3 regions of the Streptomyces sp. NPDC002564 genome follow, and region 1 is predicted to be linked to each of the others. Evidence: riboswitches for the same ligand, from Rfam matches in the RefSeq annotation. Region 1 holds a riboswitch; each other region holds the start of a gene.
The links. Region 1 has a riboswitch for cobalamin ahead of cobN (cobaltochelatase subunit CobN). Riboswitches for the same ligand answer to the same signal wherever they lie in the genome.
Positions count from the first base shown of each region.

Region 2: another riboswitch for cobalamin. It lies ahead of ACFYXE_RS03760 (ribonucleoside-diphosphate reductase subunit alpha); the one in region 1 lies ahead of cobN (cobaltochelatase subunit CobN).
Region 3: another riboswitch for cobalamin. It lies ahead of ACFYXE_RS10030 (CoA-acylating methylmalonate-semialdehyde dehydrogenase); the one in region 1 lies ahead of cobN (cobaltochelatase subunit CobN).

Region 1 is NZ_JBIARE010000007.1:325,378-332,574, reverse strand. It holds gene cobN (cobaltochelatase subunit CobN) at 1-3,213, opposite strand, end outside; cobalamin riboswitch at 3,251-3,371, opposite strand; gene ACFYXE_RS25600 (cobalamin biosynthesis protein CobG) at 3,495-4,766, shown strand; gene ACFYXE_RS25595 (precorrin-8X methylmutase) at 4,763-5,404, shown strand; gene ACFYXE_RS25590 (precorrin-2 C(20)-methyltransferase) at 5,401-6,954, shown strand; gene ACFYXE_RS25585 (cobalt-precorrin-6A reductase) at 6,980-7,197, opposite strand, start outside.
Region 2 is NZ_JBIARE010000001.1:820,015-827,211, forward strand. It holds gene ACFYXE_RS03750 (cytochrome P450) at 1-365, shown strand, start outside; gene ACFYXE_RS03755 (ribonucleotide-diphosphate reductase subunit beta) at 432-1,454, opposite strand; gene ACFYXE_RS03760 (ribonucleoside-diphosphate reductase subunit alpha) at 1,454-3,853, opposite strand; cobalamin riboswitch at 3,985-4,121, opposite strand; gene ACFYXE_RS03765 (GNAT family N-acetyltransferase) at 4,183-4,686, opposite strand; gene mctP (monocarboxylate uptake permease MctP) at 4,793-6,454, opposite strand; gene ACFYXE_RS03775 (DUF3311 domain-containing protein) at 6,451-6,720, opposite strand; gene ACFYXE_RS03780 (YbdD/YjiX family protein) at 6,832-7,023, opposite strand; gene ACFYXE_RS03785 (carbon starvation CstA family protein) at 7,029-7,197, opposite strand, start outside.
Region 3 is NZ_JBIARE010000002.1:849,560-856,756, forward strand. It holds gene ACFYXE_RS10005 (SDR family oxidoreductase) at 1-543, shown strand, start outside; gene ACFYXE_RS10010 (transporter substrate-binding domain-containing protein) at 668-1,390, opposite strand; gene ACFYXE_RS10015 (VOC family protein) at 1,441-1,872, opposite strand; gene ACFYXE_RS10020 (GntR family transcriptional regulator) at 2,041-2,724, shown strand; gene ACFYXE_RS10025 (SCO0607 family lipoprotein) at 2,806-3,135, shown strand; cobalamin riboswitch at 3,265-3,444, shown strand; gene ACFYXE_RS10030 (CoA-acylating methylmalonate-semialdehyde dehydrogenase) at 3,655-5,154, shown strand; gene ACFYXE_RS10035 (acyl-CoA dehydrogenase family protein) at 5,160-6,314, shown strand; gene ACFYXE_RS10040 (enoyl-CoA hydratase/isomerase family protein) at 6,311-7,197, shown strand, end outside.

The sequences.
Region 1 (7,197 bases):
GTCGCCGATGTACGCCTCCGGGGCGGTGCCCCGCAGCGCGCGGACGGTCGCCACCATGCCGCCGTGGTACTGGAAGTAGTCGTCCGAGTCCGCGATGTCGTGCTCGCGGGTGTCGGTGTTCTTCGCGGCGACCGCGATGCGCTTGTACGCGGTCTCCATCTCGCCGCGCGCGGGCCGGCCCTCCAGGCCGCGGCCGTAGGCGTAGCCGCCCCACACCGTGTACACCTCGGCGAGGTCCGCGTCCGTGCGCCAGTCGCGGGAGTCGATGAGCTGCAGCAGGCCCGCGCCGTACGTGCCCGGACGCGAACCGAAGATGCGGGTGGTGGCCCGGCGTTCGTCGCCGTGCTCGGCCAGGTCGGCCTGGGTGTGGGCGCGGACGTAGTTGTGCTCGGCGGGCTCCTCCAGCGAGGCGGCGAGCCGCACCGCGTCGTCGAGCAGGCCGATGGTGTGCGGGAACGCGTCGCGGAAGAAGCCCGAGATGCGCAGCGTCACGTCGATGCGGGGGCGGCCGAGCTCCTCGTACGGGACGGCCTCCAGGCCGGTGACCCGGCGCGACGCGTCGTCCCAGACGGGGCGGACGCCGAGCAGCGCCATGGCCTCGGCCACGTCGTCGCCCGCGGTGCGCATCGCGCTGGTGCCCCACAGGGACAGGCCCACGGAGGTGGGGTAGTCGCCGTTGTCCGACCGGTACCGCTCGACCAGGGAGTCGGCCAGGGCCTGGCCGGTCTCCCACGCGAGGCGGGAGGGGACGGCCTTGGGGTCGACCGAGTAGAAGTTGCGGCCGGTCGGCAGGACGTTGACCAGGCCGCGCAGCGGGGAGCCCGAGGGGCCCGCGGGGACGAAGCCGCCGCGCAGCGCGTGCACCGCGTGGTCGAGCTCGGCGGTGGTGCCGGCCAGCCGCGGGACGACCTCGTGGGCCGCGAACTCCAGGACGGCGGCGACCTGTTCGCCGTGGCCCGCGGCCACCGAGGCGACCGCCGCCGGGTCCCAGCCCGCGTCGTCCATGGCCTGCACCAGGGCGCGGGCCTTCTCCTCCGCCTCGTCGGCGGTGACCCGGGTCGCCGCGGACTCGTCGAGGCCGAGCGCCTCGCGCAGGCCGGGCAGCGCGGCCGTGCCGCCCCAGATCTGGCGGGCGCGCAGGATCGCCAGGACGAGGTTGACGCGGTCGGCGGCGGCCGGGGCCTGGCCGAGCACGTGCAGTCCGTCGCGGATCTGGGCGTCCTTGATCTCGCAGAGCCAGCCGTCGACGTGCAGCAGGAAGTCGTCGAAGCCGTCGTCCTCGGGGCGCTCCTCGAGGCCGAGGTCGTGGTCCAGCTTCGCGGCCTGGATGAGCGTCCAGATCTGCGCGCGGATCGCGGGCAGCTTCGCCGGGTCCATGGAGCTGATCTGCGCGTACTCGTCGAGGAGTTGCTCCAGGCGCGCGATGTCGCCGTAGGAGTCGGCGCGCGCCATCGGCGGCACCAGGTGGTCGATGAGCGTGGCGTGCACGCGGCGCTTGGCCTGCGTGCCCTCGCCCGGGTCGTTGACCAGGAAGGGGTAGATCAGCGGCAGGTCGCCGAGCGCGGCGTCCGGGCCGCAGGCCGCCGACAGGCCCGCGTTCTTGCCGGGCAGCCACTCCAGGTTGCCGTGCTTGCCGAGGTGGATCATCGCGTCGGCGCCGAAGCCGCCGTCGGCCGCGGGGGCGGCGATCCAGCGGTAGGCGGCCAGGTAGTGGTGCGAGGGCGGCAGATCGGGGTCGTGGTAGATCGCGATGGGGTTCTCGCCGAAGCCGCGCGGCGGCTGGATGAGGATCAGCAGGTTCTCCCGGCGCAGGGCCGCGAGCACGATGTCGCCCTCCGGGTCGCCGCCCCGGCCCACGCGGGACGTGTCCAGGAACATCGTGCCCGGCGGGGGACCCCAGTGGCCCTCGACGGACTCCCGCAGCTCCGCGGGGAGCGTGGCGTACCAGCGCTTGTAGTCGGCGGCCGGGATGCGCACCGGGTTGGCGGCGAGCTGCTCCTCGGTGAGCCACTCCTGGTCGTGGCCGCCCGCGTCGATGAGCGCGCGGATCAGCTCGTCGCCGTCGCCGGAGACCAGGCCGGGCAGGTCGGCCTCGGGGCCGAAGTCGTAGCCCTCGGCGCGCAGCCTGCGCAGCAGCGCGACGGCGGACGCGGGGGTGTCGAGGCCCACCGCGTTGCCGATCCGGGAGTGCTTCGTCGGGTACGCGGACAGCACCAGGGCCAGCCGCTTGTCGGCCGCCGGTATGTGCTTGAGGCGGGCGTGCCGTACGGCGATGCCGGCGACCCGGGCCGCGCGCTCGGCGTCGGCCACGTACGCGGGCAGGCCGTCCTCGTCGATCTCCTTGAACGAGAACGGCACGGTGATCAGGCGGCCGTCGAACTCCGGCACCGCGATCTGGCTCGCGGCGTCCAGCGGCGAGACGCCCTCGTCGTTCTCCTCCCAGGAGGCGCGCGAACCGGTCAGGCACAGCGCCTGCAGGATCGGTACGTCCAGGCCGGTCAGGGCGCCCGCGTCCCACGACTCGTCGTCGCCGCCCGCGGAGGCCTCGGCGGGCTTGGTGCCGCCGGCCGCGAGGACCGTCGTGACGATCGTGTCGGCGGCGCGCAGCGTGTCGATCAGCTCGGGCTCGGGGGCGCGCAGCGAGGCCACGTACAGCGGCAGGGGCCGCGCCCCCGCGTCCTCGATCGCGCCGCACAGCGCGTCCACGAAGGCGGTGTTGCCGCTCATGTGGTGGGCGCGGTAGTAGAGCACCGCCACCGTCGGGCCCTCGACCGGGCGCGCGGTGCGCTCCAGCGGGCCCCAGGACGGGGCGGGCGCGGGCGGCTCGAAGCCGTGGCCGGTGAGCAGCACGGTGTCGGAGAGGAAGCGGGCGAGCTGCTCCAGGTTCGCCGGTCCGCCGTGCGCCAGGTAGGCGTGGGCCTCGGCGGCGATGCCGACCGGCACGGTGGAGGAGGCCATCAGCTGGGCGTCGGGCGCCTGTTCACCGGTGAGCACGACGACCGGGAGGCCGGTGCCGATGAGCTGGTCCAGGCCGTCCTGCCAGGCGCGGACACCGCCCAGGAGGCGCACGACGACGAGGTCGGCGCCGTCGAGCAGGGCGGGCAGCTCGGTGAGGTCGAGGCGGGCGGGGTTGGCGAACCGGTAGTCGACCGGGCCTCCCGCCGCGCGGGCGCTGAGCAGGTCGGTGTCGGAGGTCGACAACAGCAGAAGCATGCGGGCGCAGGCCTTCCTCGGGGTGTCCGCGCCCCGGGTGGTCGTATGGACGGCAGGAGTTCCTGGCTCGCCCCACACGGGGTGGGGTTCACAGTGGCGGGACCGCGCCGGATTCGCACCGGGCTTCCTCCCTCGGGTCCTGGTGGACCCACGCCGTCGCTGGCGTCGGCGGTCCGATGAGCGGACCGCCGCCTGCATAGTAAGTCCTGCCCGTCGCCGGTGGGGCGGGCACCTGCCGGGACGACCCGTCTCGCCGGGCGCCCCGCCGGATCCGCGTGGGTATGCTCGCCGCCATGCCGCCCACCCGAGCACCCTCCCCAGACCAGGGCGAATCCCTCATACGCGACCGGGGTGACGCCTGCCCCGGAGCCCTTCGCCTGCACCGCGCCGACGACGGCCGACTGGCCCGCCTCCGGCTGCCCGGCGGGCTTCTGACGTCCCGTCAGGCCGCCGTGCTGGGCACCGCGGCGGAGCGTCTGGCGGACGGGAACCTCAGCATCACCTCCCGCGGCAACATCGAGCTGCGCGGCCTCGGCGAGAGCTGCGGCGGCGAGCTCTCCCGGCTGCTCGCGGACGCCGGCCTGCTGCCCTCCGAGCGGCACGAGCGCGTCCGCAACATCGTGGCGTCCCCGCTGGCGGGAACCGACGGACTCGGCCACGCCGACCTGCGGTGGTGGGTCCGTGAGCTGGACGCGCTGCTGTGCGCCGAGGAGTGGACGACGGACCTCTCCGGCCGCTTCCTGTTCGCCCTGGACGACGGGCGCGGGGACGTGGCCCGGCTCGGCGGCGATGTGACCTTGATCGCAGAATCGGGCGGCACGGCGGTCGTCCGGCTCGGGGGCCGCGCCTTCCGGGTGGCTGCCGCGGACGCGCCGCGCGCCGCCCTCGCCGCCGCCGGGGCGTTCCGCGCCGCCGCGGGCAACGGCGCCTGGCGGGTGGGGGAACTGCCCGGCGGGCACCCCGTGGACGTAGCCGGGGCCCTGGCCCAGGCGGGCGTCGACGCCGGTCCTGCCGAGGCGTGGGCCGTCTCCCGGAGCGCCCCGCCGGCCCCCGGCGTCGTCGGCCGCGCCGTGGCCGTCCACGCCCGGCTCGGCCGGGTCACCGCAGCCCAGTGGCGCGCCCTGCTCCCCCTGCCCGCCGACGAACTGCGCGTCACCCCGTGGCGCGGCTTCGTCCTGCCCGGCTTCGCCGACGGGGCGGACGCCCGCGCGCGACTGCGCGCACTGGCGGACGCCGGATACCTGACCACCGCCGACTCGCCCTGGCTGGGCGTGGGCGCCTGCACCGGCCGCCCCGGCTGCGCCAAGTCCCTCGCCGACGTCCGCGCGGACGCCGTGCCCGGCGCCGGCGGGCTGCCCGTCCACTGGTCCGGCTGCGAACGGCGCTGCGGCCACCCGCGCGGCGACTGGGTCGACGTCCTCGCCACCGGCGACGGCACCTATGAGGTGACGGTGCGCGTCCCGGGCGAGGAGTGGACGCCCGTCACGGGCGGCACCTTGACCGAGACGGTCACCACGGCACGTACCACTCCGACAACGACGGCCACGAAATGAGCGAGAGCACAGTGTTCGACTACGAGAAGGACGGCGCGGCGATCTACCGCGAGTCCTTTGCCACCATCCGCGCGGAGGCCGACCTCGGCGGTCTGCCCGCCGACGTCAGCCAGGTCGCGGTCCGGATGATCCACGCCTGCGGGATGGTCGACCTCGTGCAGGACCTCGCGTACAGCCCGCGGGTGATCGCCGACGCCCGCAAGGCGCTGCGCGACGGCGCGCCGATCCTGTGCGACGCGAACATGGTCGCCAGCGGCGTCACCCGCAAGCGGCTGCCCGCCGACAACGACGTGATCTGCACCCTGGCCGACCCGTCCGTGCCCGACCTCGCGGCCCGCCTCGGCACCACCCGCAGCGCCGCCGCCCTGGAACTGTGGCGCGACCGCCTCGACGGCTCGGTCGTCGCCATCGGCAACGCGCCCACCGCGCTCTTCCGCCTCCTGGAGATGATCGAGGAGGGCGCGCCGCGTCCGGCCGCCGTGCTCGGCATCCCGGTCGGCTTCGTCGGCGCGGCCGAGTCCAAGGACGCCCTGGCCGCGCACGCCTCGGGCCTGGAGTACCTGGTCGTCCGCGGCCGCCGGGGCGGCAGCGCCATGGCCGCGGCGGCGATCAACGCGATTGCGAGCGAGTCGGAGTGAACACCGCACAGCAGCAGGGCAGGCTCTACGGCGTCGGGCTCGGGCCCGGCGACCCGTCGCTGATGACCGTCCGCGCCGTCGAGGTGATCGCCGCCGCCGACGTCGTCGCGTACCACTCGGCCCGGCACGGCCGTTCCATAGCGCGCTCGATCGCGGCGGCGCACCTGCGCGCCGACCACATCGAGGAGGCGCTGGTCTACCCCGTCACCACGGAGACCACCGACCACCCCGGCGGCTACCGCGGGGCCCTCGACGACTTCTACGAGGAGGCCGCGGCCCGGCTCGCCGCCCACCTCGACGCGGGCCGCACGGTCGCCGTCCTCGCCGAGGGCGACCCGCTCTTCTACGGCTCCTACCAGCACATGCACAAGCGCCTGGCGCACCGCTACCCGACCGAGGTGATCCCCGGCGTGACCTCGGTCAGCGCGGCGGCGGCCCGCCTCGGCACCCCGCTGGTGGAGGCCGAGGAGGTGCTCACCGTGCTGCCCGGCACGCTCCCCGAGGAGGAGCTCGCCGCGCGCCTCGCGGCGACGGACTCGGCGGTCGTCATGAAGCTGGGCCGGACGTTCGGCACGGTGCGCGGCGCCCTGGAGCGGGCGGGCCGGCTCGACGAGGCCCGCTACGTCGAGCGGGCCACCATGGCGGGCGAGCGCACCGGCATGCTCGCCGAGGTGGACCCGGACTCGGTGCCGTACTTCTCCGTGGCGGTGCTGCCGAGCCGGGTGGCGCCGCTGACCGGCGGCCCCGCGCCGGAGCCGGTTTCGGGGACCCCGGAGCGGGGCGAGGTCGTGGTGGTCGGCACGGGGCCCGCGGGGCCGCTGTGGCTGACGCCCGAGACGCGCGGGGCGCTGGCCGCGGCGGACGACCTGGTCGGCTACACCACGTACGTCGACCGGGTGCCGCACCGCCCCGGACAGCGGCGGCACGGCTCCGACAACCGCGTCGAGTCCGAACGCGCCGAGTTCGCCCTGGAGCTCGCCCGGCGCGGGCGGCGGGTGGCCGTCGTCTCGGGCGGCGACCCCGGCGTCTTCGCGATGGCCACGGCCGTCCTCGAGGTCGCCTCGCAGGACGCGTACGCGCAGGTGCGGGTCCGGGTGCTGCCCGGGGTGACCGCGGCGAACGCGGCGGCGGCCCGCGCGGGCGCGCCGCTCGGCCACGACTACGCCACGATCTCCCTCTCCGACCGCCTCAAGCCGTGGGAGGTCATCGCGGAACGGCTGGCCGCCGCCGCCTCCGCCGACCTGGTCCTCGCGCTCTACAACCCCGGTTCGCGCAGCCGTACCTGGCAGGTGGGCAAGGCCCGCGAACTCCTCCTCGAACACCGGGCGCCGGACACCCCGGTCGTCCTCGGCAGGGACGTCGGCGGCCCCGGGGAGAGCATCAGGACCGTCCGCCTGGCCGACCTCGACCCGGCCGAGGTGGACATGCGCACCCTCCTGATCGTCGGCTCCTCACAGACCCGCTGGGTCACCCGGCGATCCGGCGAGGAACAGATCGTCTGGACCCCGAGGCAGTACCCGGAGCCGCCGGGGACCCCGCAGCACCCCTAGGGGCGCGGGGAATTGCGCGACCGGCCTACGCGCCCCGGCGTCCTTCGCCGAGGAGGCGGCGGACCCAGTCCGCCGCCTCCTCGGGCGTGGCGACGACGGTCCCCGCCTCCGGCACGGCGGGCCGCCGGACGACGACGACCGGCACCCCCGCCTCGCGCGCGGCGACCAGTTTCGGCGCCGTCGCCGCACCCCCGCTGTCCTTGGTCACCACGACGTCGATCCGGTGCTCGCGCAACAGCGCCC
Region 2 (7,197 bases), on a different contig from region 1:
TCACCCGCCGGTCCGTGGCCGAAACCGAACTGGGCGGCTATCGCATTCCGGCGGACGCCGACATCGTCTACAGCGTCTACGCGATGCAGCGCGACCCGCGTTCCTTCGAGCGGCACCTGGAGTTCGACCCGGACCGCTGGAATCCGGAACGCGCCGGTGACGTACCGGAGTTCGCGATGATGCCGTTCAGCGTCGGCAACCGAAAGTGCCCCGGCGACCACTTCAGCCTGGCCGAACTCGCCCTGATCCTGGGCACGGTGGCCCCGAAGTGGCGTCTCGAACGGGTCGCCGAGACCGACACCGACACCCGGATCGGCATCACGCTGCACCCCAAGCGGCTCGTCCTGCGGGCCCGGGCGCGCTGAACGACGGATGTGCCCGCACCGTCCGGGAAGGACGGGCGGGCACACCGGGGGCGCCGTGCGCCAGGGCTAGAACTCGTCGTCGAAGGAGACCGAGCCCTCGACCGCGACCTGGTAGGCCGAGGGGCGCCGCTCGAAGAAGTTCGTCAGCTCCTGGACGCCCTGCAGCTCCATGAAGGAGAAGGGGTTCTCGGAGCCGTAGACCGGCGCGAAGCCGAGCCGCTGCAGCCGCTGGTCGGCGACGCACTGCAGGTACTCGCGCATCGAGTCGGTGTTCATGCCCGGCAGGCCCTCGCCGCACAGGTCGCGGGCGAACTGCAGCTCGGCCTCGACGGCCTCCTTGAGCATGTCCGTGACCTGCTGCTGCAGCGCGTCGTCGAAGAGCTCGGGCTCCTCCTTGCGGACCGTGTCGACCACGTCGAAGGCGAAGCTCATGTGCATCGTCTCGTCACGGAAGACCCAGTTGGTGCCCGTCGCCAGGCCGTGCAGCAGACCGCGGCTGCGGAACCAGTAGACGTAGGCGAAGGCACCGTAGAAGAACAGGCCCTCGATGCACGCGGCGAAGCAGATCAGGTTCAGCAGGAAGCGGCGGCGGTCGGCCTGCGTCTCCAGCCGCTCCAGCTTCTCGACCGAGTCCATCCACTTGAAGCAGAACTCGGCCTTCTCCCGGATCGAGGGGATCTCCTCGACCGCGTCGAAGGCGGCCGCGCGGTCCTCCGGGTCGGGCAGGTACGTGTCGAGCAGCGTCAGATAGAACTGGACGTGCACGGCCTCCTCGAAGAGCTGACGGCTCAGGTAGAGCCGCGCCTCGGGGGAGTTGATGTGCTTGTACAGCGTCAGCACGAGGTTGTTGGAGACGATCGAGTCGCCCGTCGCGAAGAACGCGACCAGACGGCCGATCATGTGCTGCTCGCCCGGGGACAGCTTCGCCAGGTCGGCGACGTCCGAGTGGAGGTCGACCTCCTCGACGGTCCAGGTGTTCTTGATCGCGTCCCGGTAGCGCTCGTAGAAGTCCGGGTAGCGCATGGGGCGCAGGGTCAGCTCGAAGCCCGGGTCGAGGAGGTTCTTCTCGCTGTGGGTGGTGGAGCTCATTACTGGCAGGCCTCGCAGGACTCGGGGTTTTCCAGGGAGCAGGCGACGGCGTCGGGGTCGGTCACCTGCTGGGGGACGGGGGCCGCGGCGGCGGACCGGGTACCGCCGGCCGCGCGGGCGATGCGCGTCGCCGGGCGCGAGCGCAGGTAGTACGTGGTCTTCAGGCCCTGCTGCCAGGCGTAGGCGTACATCGAGGAGAGCTTGCCGATGGTCGGCGTCTCCAGGAAGAGGTTCAGGGACTGCGCCTGGTCGAGGTAGGGGGTGCGCGCCGCGGCCATGTCGATCAGGCCGCGCTGCGGGATCTCCCACGCGGTGCGGTACAGCTCGCGGACGTCCGCGGGCACCCAGTCGAAGCCCTGCACCGAGCCGTTGGCCTCGCGCAGCGCCTCACGGGTCTTGGCGTCCCACACGCCGAGCCGCTTGAGCTCCTGCACCAGGTAGGAGTTGACCTGGAGGAACTCGCCGGACAGGGTCTCGCGCTTGAAGAGGTTGGAGACCTGCGGCTCGATGCACTCGTAGACACCGGCGATGGACGCGATGGTCGCGGTCGGCGCGATGGCCAGCAGCAGCGAGTTGCGCATGCCGGTCGCGGCGATACGTTCCCGCAGCGCCGCCCACCGCTCCGGCCAGGTCGGCTCGACGCCGTAGTGGTCGGGGTGCAGCACGCCGCGCGCGGTGCGGGTCTTCTCCCAGGCGGGCAGCGGGCCGTTGCGCTCGGCGAGGTCCGCGGACGCCTCGTAGGAGGCGAGCATGATCCGCTCGGCGATCCGGGTCGAGAGGGCGCGTGCGGCGGGGGAGTCGAACGGCAGCTTCAGCTGGAAGAAGACGTCCTGCAGGCCCATGGCGCCCAGGCCCACCGGGCGCCACCTGGCGTTGGAGCGCCCGGCCTGCTCGGTCGGGTAGAAGTTGATGTCGACGACCCGGTCGAGGAAGGTGACGGCCGTGCGGACGGTCTCGTCCAGGCGCTCCCAGTCGATGTCCTGGGCGGCCCGGTCGACGAAGGCGCCGAGGTTGACCGAGCCCAGGTTGCAGACGGCCGTCTCCCCGTCGTCCGTCACCTCCAGGATCTCGGTGCACAGGTTGGACGAGTGCACGGTGTGGCCGGGCTCCGCCGTCTGGTTGGCGGTGCGGTTGGCGGCGTCCTTGAACGTCATCCAGCCGTTGCCGGTCTGCGCGAGGGTGCGCATCATGCGGCCGTACAGCTCGCGCGCCGGGATGGTCTTCTTCGCCAGGCCCGCGGCCTCCGCCGCGCGGTAGGCGGCGTCGAACTCCTCGCCCCACAGGTCGACGAGGTCGGGCACGTCGGACGGCGAGAACAGCGACCACGGCCGGTCGGCGGCCACCCGGCGCATGAACTCGTCGGGGATCCAGTGCGCGAGGTTCAGGTTGTGCGTGCGGCGCGCGTCCTCACCGGTGTTGTCGCGCAGCTCCAGGAACTCCTCGATGTCGGAGTGCCAGGTCTCCAGGTACACCGCGGCCGCGCCCTTGCGCCGCCCGCCCTGGTTCACCGCGGCCACCGAGGCGTCCAGCGTCTTGAGGAACGGCACGATGCCGTTGGAGTGCCCGTTCGTGCCGCGGATCAGCGAGCCGCGGGAGCGGATGCGGGAGTACGAGAGGCCGATGCCGCCGGCGTGCTTGGAGAGGCGCGCGACCTGGTGGTAGCGGTCGTAGATGGAGTCGAGCTCGTCCAGCGGGGAGTCGAGCAGGTAGCAGGACGACATCTGCGGGTGGCGGGTGCCGGAGTTGAAGAGCGTCGGCGAGGACGGCAGGTAGTCCAGGCGGCTCATCAGGCCGTACAGCGCGGCCACCTCGTCGACGGCGCGGGTGCTCTCGTCCTCGGCCAGGCCCGCGGCGACGCGCAGCATGAAGTGCTGCGGGGTCTCGACGACCTGCCGGGTGATCGGGTGGCGCAGCAGGTAGCGGCTGTGCAGCGTGCGCAGGCCGAAGTAGCCGAAGCGGAAGTCGGCGCCGTCCGCGTGGGCGGCGTCCACGAGCGCGTCGAGGCGGGCCGCGTGGGCGGTCACGAAGGCGGCGGTGCGGTCGGCGATCAGACCCTCGCGGTGCCCGACGGCGACCGACTCGGTGAAGGAGCGCACGCCCTGCGAGGCCGCCTCGGCGGCGATGGACAGGCTCAGGAGCCGGGCGGCGAGCCGGGAGTACGCCGGGTCCTCGGAGATGAGCCCCGCGGCTGCCTCGGTCGCGAGCTCCCGCAGCTCCGCCTCGTCGGCCCGCGCCGACCGGCCGCGCAACGCGGCGGCGGCGACCCGGCCGGGATCGGCGTCGGGGAGGTCGGCGGTGAGGTCGGTCAGGGTGCGCAGCAGCGCGGCCCCTGGCCCGTCGGTACCCTCGGCGGTCGGCAGCGACAGCGCTGACGCAGGTTCGGCAGGCGCGATGGTCACGTGGAGCTCTCCCTCGCTCGGCTCTGGGCCTGGGGGAGGGGATCGGCACACACGGGCGCACCCGGGCAGGGTGGCGTACCGCGTCCACCGGCCCATTCCACGAGGCCCGGACGGTCGGCACCCGGGCCGGACGGCACGGGTGCACTGCCGGCAGGTCCTCGGACTCCGCGCACGACGAATGCGTACACGTACACCGTTGCGGGACAGTTCCGGACTTGCACCGGATTCCCCTGCGACGACAGCGAGCACGAGCATACATCTTGTGCCGGGTTTCTGAAGCAGGCCCACATCTTGTGTCGGCGTCGAGGGGTCGGCGTGCGGAGACTGTCCTAGAACGTCAACTCGTAGGTGAGCAGCGTCAGGTCCTCGACCGGCTGCCAGTCCCGCTGCGGGGTGCGCCGGAAGCCCAGGCGTTCGTAGAGCCGGTGGGCCGCGTGCATCGAGGGCTGGGTGGACAGGACGAGACCGTCGCGGCCCGCCTCCCTGGCGCGCCGCAGGCATTCCCGTACCAGTGTCTCGCCCGCGCCCCGGCCGCGTGCGGCGGGGGACACGGCCAGCATGCGGATCTCCGCCTGGCCCTCCCGGGCGATGTCCGACATGGGTCCGGGCGCGGGCACGAAGGTCACGCAGCCGAGCACCGCGGCGTCCGGTGTGCCGTCCGCCACGGCCACCAGGACCTCGGCCCGCGCCGCGCGCCCGGCCACGTCCCGCAGCACGCCCAGATAGGGGTCGCCGGGGTCCGTCAGGTGTCCGTCGCCGAGATAGGCCTGTCCGGTGAGATCGCCCAGCGCCGGGTACTCCTCGGGGCGGGCGGGCCTGATCGTGATGTCCATGGGGCGCAGTGTGCAACAGCGGCACGGCGAAGGCCGCCGGTTTTCCGGCGGCCTTCGTCAGTTTCGTGGGTTCGTGCGTTCGTGCGCGGGGAGCGGCGGGGCAGGGTCAGTGCCCGGAGCCCGCCGTCGCCTTGGGCAGTTCCTCCATGACGCCGGGGTCGCCCGCGTCGGCCGTGTAGTCCCCGGGGGAGGTCTCGTCGATGCCCTCGGGGGCCTTGAGGGCCTTCAGGACGAACGTGAGGACCACGGTGACCACCACGTTCAGCACGAACGCGGTGAGGCCGATGTAGCCGATCTCACCGATGCCGGGGATCTCGTCGGACGAGCCGCCGAAGTGCTTCTGCGTCGGCGAGGCCACCCCGTACGCGGCGACCGTGCCGTAGACCATGCCGACCGCCCAGCCCGCGAGCAGCGCCCAGCGGTGGAACCAGCGGGTGAACAGGCCGCCGACCAGGGCGGGCATGGTCTGCAGGATCCAGATGCCGCCGAGCAGCTGGAAGTTGATCGCGACGGTCTTGTCCATGGTGAGCACGAAGGCCAGCGCGCCGACCTTGACCAGCAGCGAGACCAGCTTGGAGACCTTGGTCTCCTGCTCGGGCGTGGCGTCCGGCTTGAGGAAGTCCTTGTAGATGTTGCGGGTGAAGAGATTCGCGGCCGCGATCGACATGATGGCCGCCGGCACGAGCGCGCCGATGCCGATGGCGGCGAAGGCGACACCGGTGAACCAGTCGGGGAACATGTCCTCGAACAGCTGGGGGATGGCCAGCTGGCCGTTCTCCACCTTCACCCCGGCCGCGATCGCCATGAAGCCGAGCAGCGCGAGCAGGCCCAGCATCAGCGAGTAGAGCGGCAGGATGGTGGTGTTGCGGCGGATCACGTTGCGGCTCTTGGAGGAGAGGGTCGCGGTGATCGAGTGCGGGTACATGAACAGGGCGAGCGCGGAGCCGAGCGCCAGCGTGGCGTAGGTCCACTGCCCCGACTCGCCCGGCGCGAGCCCGGCGACCGGTTTGCCCGCCGCCTCGTTGGCCGCCGAGAACTTGTCGTTCGCGGCCCGGAAGATCTCGTCGAAGCCGCCGAGCTTGATCGGGATGTAGATGATCGCGACGGCGATGACGAGATAGATCAGGCCGTCCTTCACGAACGCGATCAGCGCGGGCGCGCGCAGGCCGGACGAGTAGGTGTACGCGGCGAGCACGGCGAACGCGATCAGCAGCGGCAGGTCCTTGACGAACCAGTTCGTGTCGGGACCGCCGCCGATGCCCATGACGTCCAGGACGGCCTGGATGCCGACGAGCTGGAGCGCGATGTACGGCATCGTGGCGAGGATGCCGGTGACCGCGACGGCGAGGGACAGGCCCTTGGAGCCGAAGCGCCCGCGCACGAAGTCGGAGGTGGTCACATAGCCGTGCTTGTGCGAGACCGACCACAGGCGGGGCAGGAAGGTGAAGATCAGCGGATAGACGAGGATCGTGTACGGCACGGCGAAGAAGCCGGCCGCGCCCGCCGCGTAGATGGCCGCGGGGACGGCCACGAAGGTGTACGCGGTGTACAGGTCGCCGCCGAGCAGGAACCAGGTGACCCAGGTGCCGAACGACCGTCCGCCCAGGCCCCATTCGTCCAGGCTCTGCTCGTTCTCGGCCTTGCGCCAGCGGGCGGCGAGGAAGCCCATGACGGTGACCGCGGCGAAGAAGAAGATGAAGACCGCGAGGGCGACGCCGTTCACGCCGCCGGTCCCCGATGCGAGTGTCGTCGATGCGGGTGTGGTCACTGTCCGGCACCCCCCTGGGCCCGCGCGGCCCTGCGGGAGCGCTGGTCGCGCTGCCACAGCTTGTACGCGATCATCGTGAGTGCCGTGGAGATGAGCACCCACAGCATCTGGTACCAGTAGAAGAACGGGATGCCGATGAGCGTCGGGTCGACCTTGGCGTAGGAGCTCACCCAGAGCATCGCCACGAAGGGCGCGACGAGGCAGACGGCGATGACCACCCGGACCGGTGTCACGACCGGTCGGTCCACTTCAGGCGCATCTGACATATCGCGGCTCCCGTTCCCTCACTTATCCCATGCTTAACGTGCGGGAAATCTAAGCCACAGTCTCGCGGTATGGAACCCCCGTCCGGATAACGGACGGGTCAATGTGCCTGCTCAGCAGCAGCGGAAGCCCTGTTCGGGGTCCGACTCCTGCCGCTCTGTCCGCATGCGCTCAAATGCGCGTCGGCTGGGGACGGTTGCGTCCGGATGGTCCCCGCGGATATGCGCCACATACCGTTCGTACGCCGACTCGTCGGTCAACTCCCTGACGTACCAGCGCATCCAGCGCAGGCCCCGCAGCAGCATCGCCGTCACGCGCCCGCCCCCGGCCCGGCCGTCGCCCGCTCCTGTTCCCTGTCCTTGTGCTCCAGGGCCTCCCGCTTCTCCTCGGGGGTCGCGAAGAGTCCGGCGGGCGCGGTCAACTTCGACTCCACGTACGGGGCTTCGCTCAGCCGTGAGGCGTCGGGGGTGCGGAGGTGG
Region 3 (7,197 bases), on a different contig from region 1:
TGCGTCGAGCACACGGTCGCCACCTACGGCAGCCTCGACATCCTGGTCAACAACGCCGGGACGAACCCCGCGTACGGCCCGGTCGTCGACCAGGACCACGGCCGCTTCGCGAAGACCATGGACGTCAACCTCTGGGCGCCGATCCTGTGGACCTCCCTCGCGGTGAAGGCCTGGATGGGCGAGCACGGCGGGTCCGTCGTCAACACGGCCTCCATCGGCGGCTATACGGTCGCCCAGGACGTCGGCATCTACCACGTCTCCAAGGCCGCGCTCATCCACCTGACCAAACAGCTCGCCCTGGAACTCGCCCCGAAGGTCCGGGTGAACGCCATCGCACCCGGCGTCGTGCGGACCAGGCTCGCCGAGGCACTGTGGCAGGAGAACGAGCAGCGCGTCGCCGACGCCACGCCGCTGGGCCGCATCGGTGAACCGGAGGACCTGGGGGAGGCCGTGGCGTTCCTCGCGGGCGAGGGCGCCCGCTGGATCACCGGCGAGACGCTGGTCGTCGACGGCGGCCAGCTCCTCGGTCCGGGGCCGCTGTGAAGGAAGCCGTGACGGAGGCTTGGAAGGGGGCCTAGGAGGAAGCCGTGACGGAGGCCTGGAAGGGGGCCCAGAAAGAGGCCGTGGCGGGCGCTCGGCCCTCGGGTGCGGGCGGTGCGGCAGGCGCCTACCCGGGCGGCGCGGCCAGGGACTCGCTCCGGCCCGAGCGGCGCAGCGAGTCGGCGACGAATCCCGTGGCCTTGAGCTCCTCGACCAGGTCGTGGAGGAAGCGGACGGTCTCGGGCGCGCGCGTCCGCGTCGTGCCCACCGCCTGCCGGATCTCCATGAACCGGTCCTCGACCAGGCGCATCCCGGGGTGCGACGCCACGTACGCGGTCAGGGGCTGGCGGATGCCCGCCGCGACCTCCAGGCCCTCCGCACGGAAGACGTCGACGCCCTCGTCGCCGCGCACCACGCTCGCCTGCCGCAGCGTGCGGGAGAGGAAGAGGTCGTAGGCGGAGCCGCGCTTCACGCCGACCCGCACACCGGGCCGGTCGACGTCGGCAGCCGTCGTGAACGGCGCCTCCGCGGGCACGGCGTAGACGCCCTCGATGACGACGTACGGCGCGGTGAAGGCGACCTCGGCCTCGCGGGCCGGATCGACGGCGAGGAAACACAGGTCGGCCCGGCCCTCGGCCATCGCCTCGTACGACATGCGGGCCGCGTCGAAGCAGAGGAACTCCACGGGGAGGCCGAGCCGTGCGCCGGCCTCGCGCGCGATGTCCACGGTGATGCCGGAGGGGGCGGCCGCTGTGCCCTGGGCGAGCACCGGGTTGCCCAGGTTGACGGAGGCGCGCAGTACGCCGGTCGGCGCCAGGTCCTCGATGACGGCAGCGGGCGCGATCTTCATGCGGCGGAGTCTAGGACACCCTGTCGGATGCGCCGGTGGGCCGGGTGGCGTCAGGCGGCGAAGATCTGCGACGGGTCGGCGAAGGCCTTGAACTCCAGGGCGTTGCCGGCCGGGTCGAGGAGGAACATCGTCCACTGCTCGCCCTGGTGGCCCTCGAAGCGGACGTAGGGCTCGATGACGAACTCGACGCCCGCCGTCCGCAGCCGGTCGGCGAGCCGCCGGAACGCGGGTATCGGCAGGATCAGTCCGAAGTGCGGTACGGGCACGTCGTGGCCGTCGACCGGGTTGTGCACGCGCTGCGCCCGCTCCGGCACGAGATGGGTGACGAACTGGTGGCCGTGCAGGTCCCAGTCCACCCAGGTCTCCGCACTGCGGCCCTGCTCCAGGCCGAGCACCTCGCCGTAGAAGAGGCGCGCGGCGGCCAGGTCGTCGACCGGCACGGCCAGGTGGAACCGGGGGATTGCGGACTCCGTATCGCTCATGGTCGGCACTGCCCTTCCGTGCGGGGCGGCCGGGGAGCCGCCCGGTGCGAATGGCCCGACTGCCGGTGTGCCCGCAGTCGGTGACCCCATGAAGACATCCGGTGTCTCCATGCGGATATTAGGAGATAGGTCGCATGTTAACATTGTCGGCCCCGGGAGGAGCACGACATGAACGAGCTGGGGCAGGTGGCGCCCGCGCGGCGCCGGGGGCTTGCCGACGAGGTGGCGGACCGGATCCGGGAGGCCATCTTCAGCGGGGCCTACGCCCCGGGCGCGCAACTGCGCGAGGTGGAACTGTCGGTGGCGATGGACGTGAGCCGCGGCCCCGTGCGGGAGGCGCTGCGGCTCCTCGAGCGGGAGGGCCTCGTCCACTGCGCGTGGCATCGCGGCACGACGGTGACCGCGCTGACCCCCGATGACGTCGCCGAACTCGACAGTCTGCGCGGCGCGTTGGAGGACCTGGCCGTGGAGCGGATCGTCGCGCGCGCCTCGCAGGAGGACCTCGCCCGGCTGGACCGGAGCGCCGAGTTGATGGAACGGGCCGCCGACGCGCACGACTTGGTCCGGCGCGACATCGAGTTCCACGATGCCGTCTTCGCCGCCGGCGGGCACCGGCGCCTGGTCGAGGCGTGGGAGGGCATCCGCTGTCAGGTCCACCTGTTCCTGCTGACCCGGATCGGGCACAGTTCCCAGGGGTACCTCGACCGCGTGCCGCGTGAACATCGTGACCTCGTCGCCGCCCTGCGCACCCGCGATGCCGACATCGCGCGCGAGCGCTTCGCCGCGCACCGCCGACGCGCCGTCGACGTGGTCCTGGACGGCGAATCGGGTACCTCGACCACGGTCGGCTGAGTATCCGTACTCATGATCGTTCCTCGCGGGTCGCGGAGGCTGGTCCCCTCAGCCGACGAGAGGGAGCCAACCGTGCGCAGCATCATCCGAGTCAGCCCGGCAGGACGAGCCACCGGGAACCGTCGTGCGCGGTCCGTGGTGGGCCTCGCGCTCGCGGGCGTGAGCGCCGCCGCCGTGCTGACCGGGTGCTCCATGCAGGACGCGGTCTGCGGGGGCGAGGAGTACCCGATCCTGCTGGTGGGGAGCAGCGGTTCCGCCTGCCACCCCAAGGGCGAGGAGCCGCCGAAGGGGTACGCCCGTTACCCGGAGGGCAAGGTCCCCGAGCACGTCGGGGACAAGTGGGACACGTACTGGAACGACCACACGCTCGACAAGAACGGCAAGATCATCAAGCTGAAGGACGGTCAGTGAGGGGCTAGGCACCTCGCGGCGGCCCGCTCCGCGCCACCCTGTGTGTCCCCGTCCGGCCCGGGCGTCACCGGGCCGCAAGTGGGTGGCGTGAAAGACGGGGGTGGACTTACTAGGACGTCCAACTATATGTTCGTGACCAGAGCCCGCGGTGCAGGGAAGCCGGTGTGAATCCGGCGCGGTCCCGCCACTGTGACCGGGGAGTGCGTTCTCGCGAGTGATACGCCACTGACGGACAAGTCCCGTCGGGAAGGCGGGAGAACGCGCGCTGATCCGGGAGTCAGGATACCGGCCGCGGGGTGTTCCGTGTTGTCCACGAGGATGGAGCAGACACGCATGGCACCGGTCCGTACCCACGACCCAGGTGATCCGGCGAAGCGAGCGACGGCCCGCGCCGACGCCCGACTCCACGACGGCTCTTAGGCCTTCGCGTCCCACGACAGACCCGCCCGCGCCCCTCACCCGGTGGCGTCGTCGGCCTGCCGTGCCATCCCCGGACTCACCTGACGAGAGCAGGCTCTCATGGTCCGTGAACTGACACACTTCATCGGCGGCAAGCACGTGAGCGGCGCCTCCGGGCTCTTCGCCGACGTGTACGACCCCAACTCCGGCTCCGTGCAGGCACAGGTGCCGCTCGCCGGGCGGGCGGAGACGGAGGCGGCGATCGCCGACGCCGAGTCCGCCCAGCGCGCCTGGGGCGAGTGGAACCCGCAGCGCCGCGCCCGCGTGCTGCTGCGCTTCCTCCAACTCGTCGAGGGCGAGCGGGACGAGCTGGCCCGGCTGCTCTCCTGCGAACACGGCAAGACCGTCGCCGACGCCCACGGCGACCTGCAACGCGGCCTGGAGGTCGTGGAGTTCGCCGCCGGTATCCCGCACCTGCTCAAGGGCGAGTTCACCGACAACGCGGGCACCGGCATCGATGTGCACTCCCTGCGCGTGCCGCTCGGCGTCACCGCGGGCATCACCCCCTTCAACTTCCCCGCGATGATCCCGCTGTGGAAGGCGGCGCCCGCACTGGCCTGCGGAAACGCCTTCGTCCTCAAGCCGTCCGAGCGCGCCCCCTCGGTGCCGCTCCGGCTCGCCGAGCTGTTCGTCGAGGCGGGCCTGCCGCCCGGCGTGCTCAATGTCGTCAACGGCGGCAAGGAGAGCGTCGACACGCTCCTGGAGGACCCGCGCGTACAGGCGCTCGGCTTCGTCGGCTCCACGCCGATCGCCGCGCACATCTACGCCACCGCCGCGGCGCACGGCAAACGCGCCCAGTGCTTCGGCGGCGCCAAGAACCACATGATCGTGATGCCCGACGCCGACCTCGACCAGGCCGTGGACGCCCTGATCGGCGCCGGATACGGCTCGGCGGGCGAGCGCTGCATGGCCATCTCCGTCGCCGTCCCCGTCGGCGAGGAGACCGCCGACGCCCTCGTCGCCCGCCTCAAGGAGCGCGTCGCCGAGCTGCGCATCGGCCGCTCCGACGACCCGGCGGCGGACTTCGGCCCGCTGGTGAGCCGCGAGGCCCTCGACCGGGTCCGCCGCTACGTGGACATCGGCGTCAACGAAGGTGCCGAACTCGTCGTCGACGGGCGTGACTTCACCCTGCCCGGCCACGAGAACGGCTTCTTCGCCGGAGCGACCCTCTTCGACCGCGTCTCGCCGCGCATGCGGATCTACCGCGAGGAGATCTTCGGCCCGGTCCTGTGCGTGGCCCGCGCGGCGGACTACGAGGCCGCCCTGCGGCTGCCCACCGAGCACCCCTACGGCAACGGCGTCGCGATCTTCACCAGGGACGGCGACACCGCCCGCGACTTCACCCGCCGCGTCGGCGCCGGCATGGTCGGCGTGAACGTGCCGATCCCGGTACCCGTCGCCTACCACACCTTCGGCGGCTGGAAGCGGTCCGGGTTCGGCGACCTCAACCAGCACGGCCCCGACGCCGTCCGCTTCTACACCCGCACCAAGACCGTCACCTCGCGCTGGCCCTCCGGGACCAGGGAAGGCGCGAACTTCACCATCCCGACGATGGGATGAGCGCGATGACACCGACCGCCACCACCCTCACCAAGGACCAGCTCGCGCTCACCGAGGTCACCCTCGACTTCGCCGACGAACACCTCGCGCCGCACGCCGTCGCCTGGGACCGGGACAAGCACTTCCCCGTCGACGTGCTGCGCAAGGCCGCCGAACTGGGCCTCGGCGGCGTCTACGTACGGGAGGAGCACGGCGGTTCGGGGCTCGGCCGCGCCGACGGCACCCTCGTCTTCGAGGCCCTGGCCACCGGCTGCCCCTCCATCGCCGGCTACCTCTCCATCCACAACATGGTCGCCTGGATGATCGACCGGTACGGCGACGCGGCACAGCGCGCCCGCTGGCTGCCGGGACTGTGCAGCGCCGCCGCCCTCGGCAGCTACTGCCTCACCGAGCCCGGCGCCGGATCGGACGCCGCGGCCCTGCGCACCCGCGCCGAACGCGACGGCGACAGCTATGTGCTGACCGGCGTCAAACAGTTCATCTCGGGCGCGGGCGCCTCGCAGGTGTACGTCGTCATGGCCCGCACCGGAGAGGACGGCCCCGGCGGCATCTCGGCGTTCGTCGTCGAACGGGACGACGAAGGCCTCTCCTTCGGCGCCGACGAACGCAAGATGGGCTGGAACGCCCAGCCCACCCGTCAGGTCGTCCTCGACGGCGTGCGGATCCCCGCCGACCGCAGGCTCGGCGCCGAGGGCGACGGGTTCCGCATCGCCATGAACGGCCTCAACGGCGGCCGGCTCGGCATCGCGGCCTGCTCGCTGGGCGGCGCCCAGAGCGCCCTGCACCGCAGCGTGGCCCACCTCGCGGACCGCGAGGCGTTCGGCGCGCCCCTCCTCGACGCCCAGGCGCTGCGGTTCCGGCTCGCCGACATGGCCACCGAACTGTCCGCCGCCCGCGCGCTCGTGCGCCAGGCGGCCGAGGTCCTCGACCGGGGCGACCCGGGGGCCCCGGAACTGTGCGCCATGGCCAAGCGCTTCGCCACCGACACCGGCTACTCCGTGGCCGACCGCGCCCTGCAACTCCACGGCGGATACGGCTACTTGAGCGAGTACGGCATCGAGAAGATCGTCCGCGACCTGCGGGTCCACCAGATCCTGGAAGGAACCAACGAGATCATGCGCCTGATCGTGGCCCGCGGTCTGACCGAGGCCGTCCGATGACGGCGCCCGACGACACCGTGCTGCTGCGGGTCGAGGGCCGCGCCGCCCACCTGGTCCTCAACCGGCCCAGGGCCCTCAACGCCCTCACCCACGCCATGGTGCGCCGCATCGACGAGGCGCTGACCGCCTGGGAGCGGGACCCCGCCGTCGAGACCGTCGTGCTCACCGGCGCGGGGGAGCGCGGCCTGTGCGCGGGCGGCGACATCCGCTCCATCCACGCGGACGTCACGACCGGCGACGGCGCGGCGACCCGGGCCTTCTGGCGCGACGAGTACCGCCTCGACGCCCGTATCGCCCGCTATCCCAAGCCCTACGTCGCCGTCATGGACGGCTTCGTCATGGGCGGCGGCGTGGGCGTCTCGGCGCACGGCGGGGTCCGCCTGGTCACGGAGCACTCACGGGTGGCCATGCCCGAGACCGGCATCGGCTTCGTGCCGGACGTCGGCGGCACCTACCTCCTGAGCCTCGCACCCGGCGGCCTCGGTACCCATCTCGCCCTCACCGGGGCGCAGGTGACGGCCGGCGACGCGCTCAGGTGCGGCCTCGCCGACCACTTCGTACCGGCGACCTCGCTGCCCCTGCTCATCGCCGACCTCTCCGACGCGCCGGTACGGGAGGTCCTCGCGCGGTACGTGGCGGACGCGCCGCCCGGCCCGCTCGACGACGAGCGGGCGTGGATCGACCACTGCTACGCCGCCCCCACCGTCGAGGAGATCGTCGACCGTCTCCGCGCCGACGGGTCCCGGGCGGCGAAGGAAGCGGCCGAGACGCTGCTGTCCCGGTCGCCCACCGCCCTCAAGGTGACCCTGGAGGCCCTGCGCCGGGCACGCGGACTCGGCTCCCTCGAAGCGGTGCTCGACCAGGAGTACCGGGTCTCCTGCGC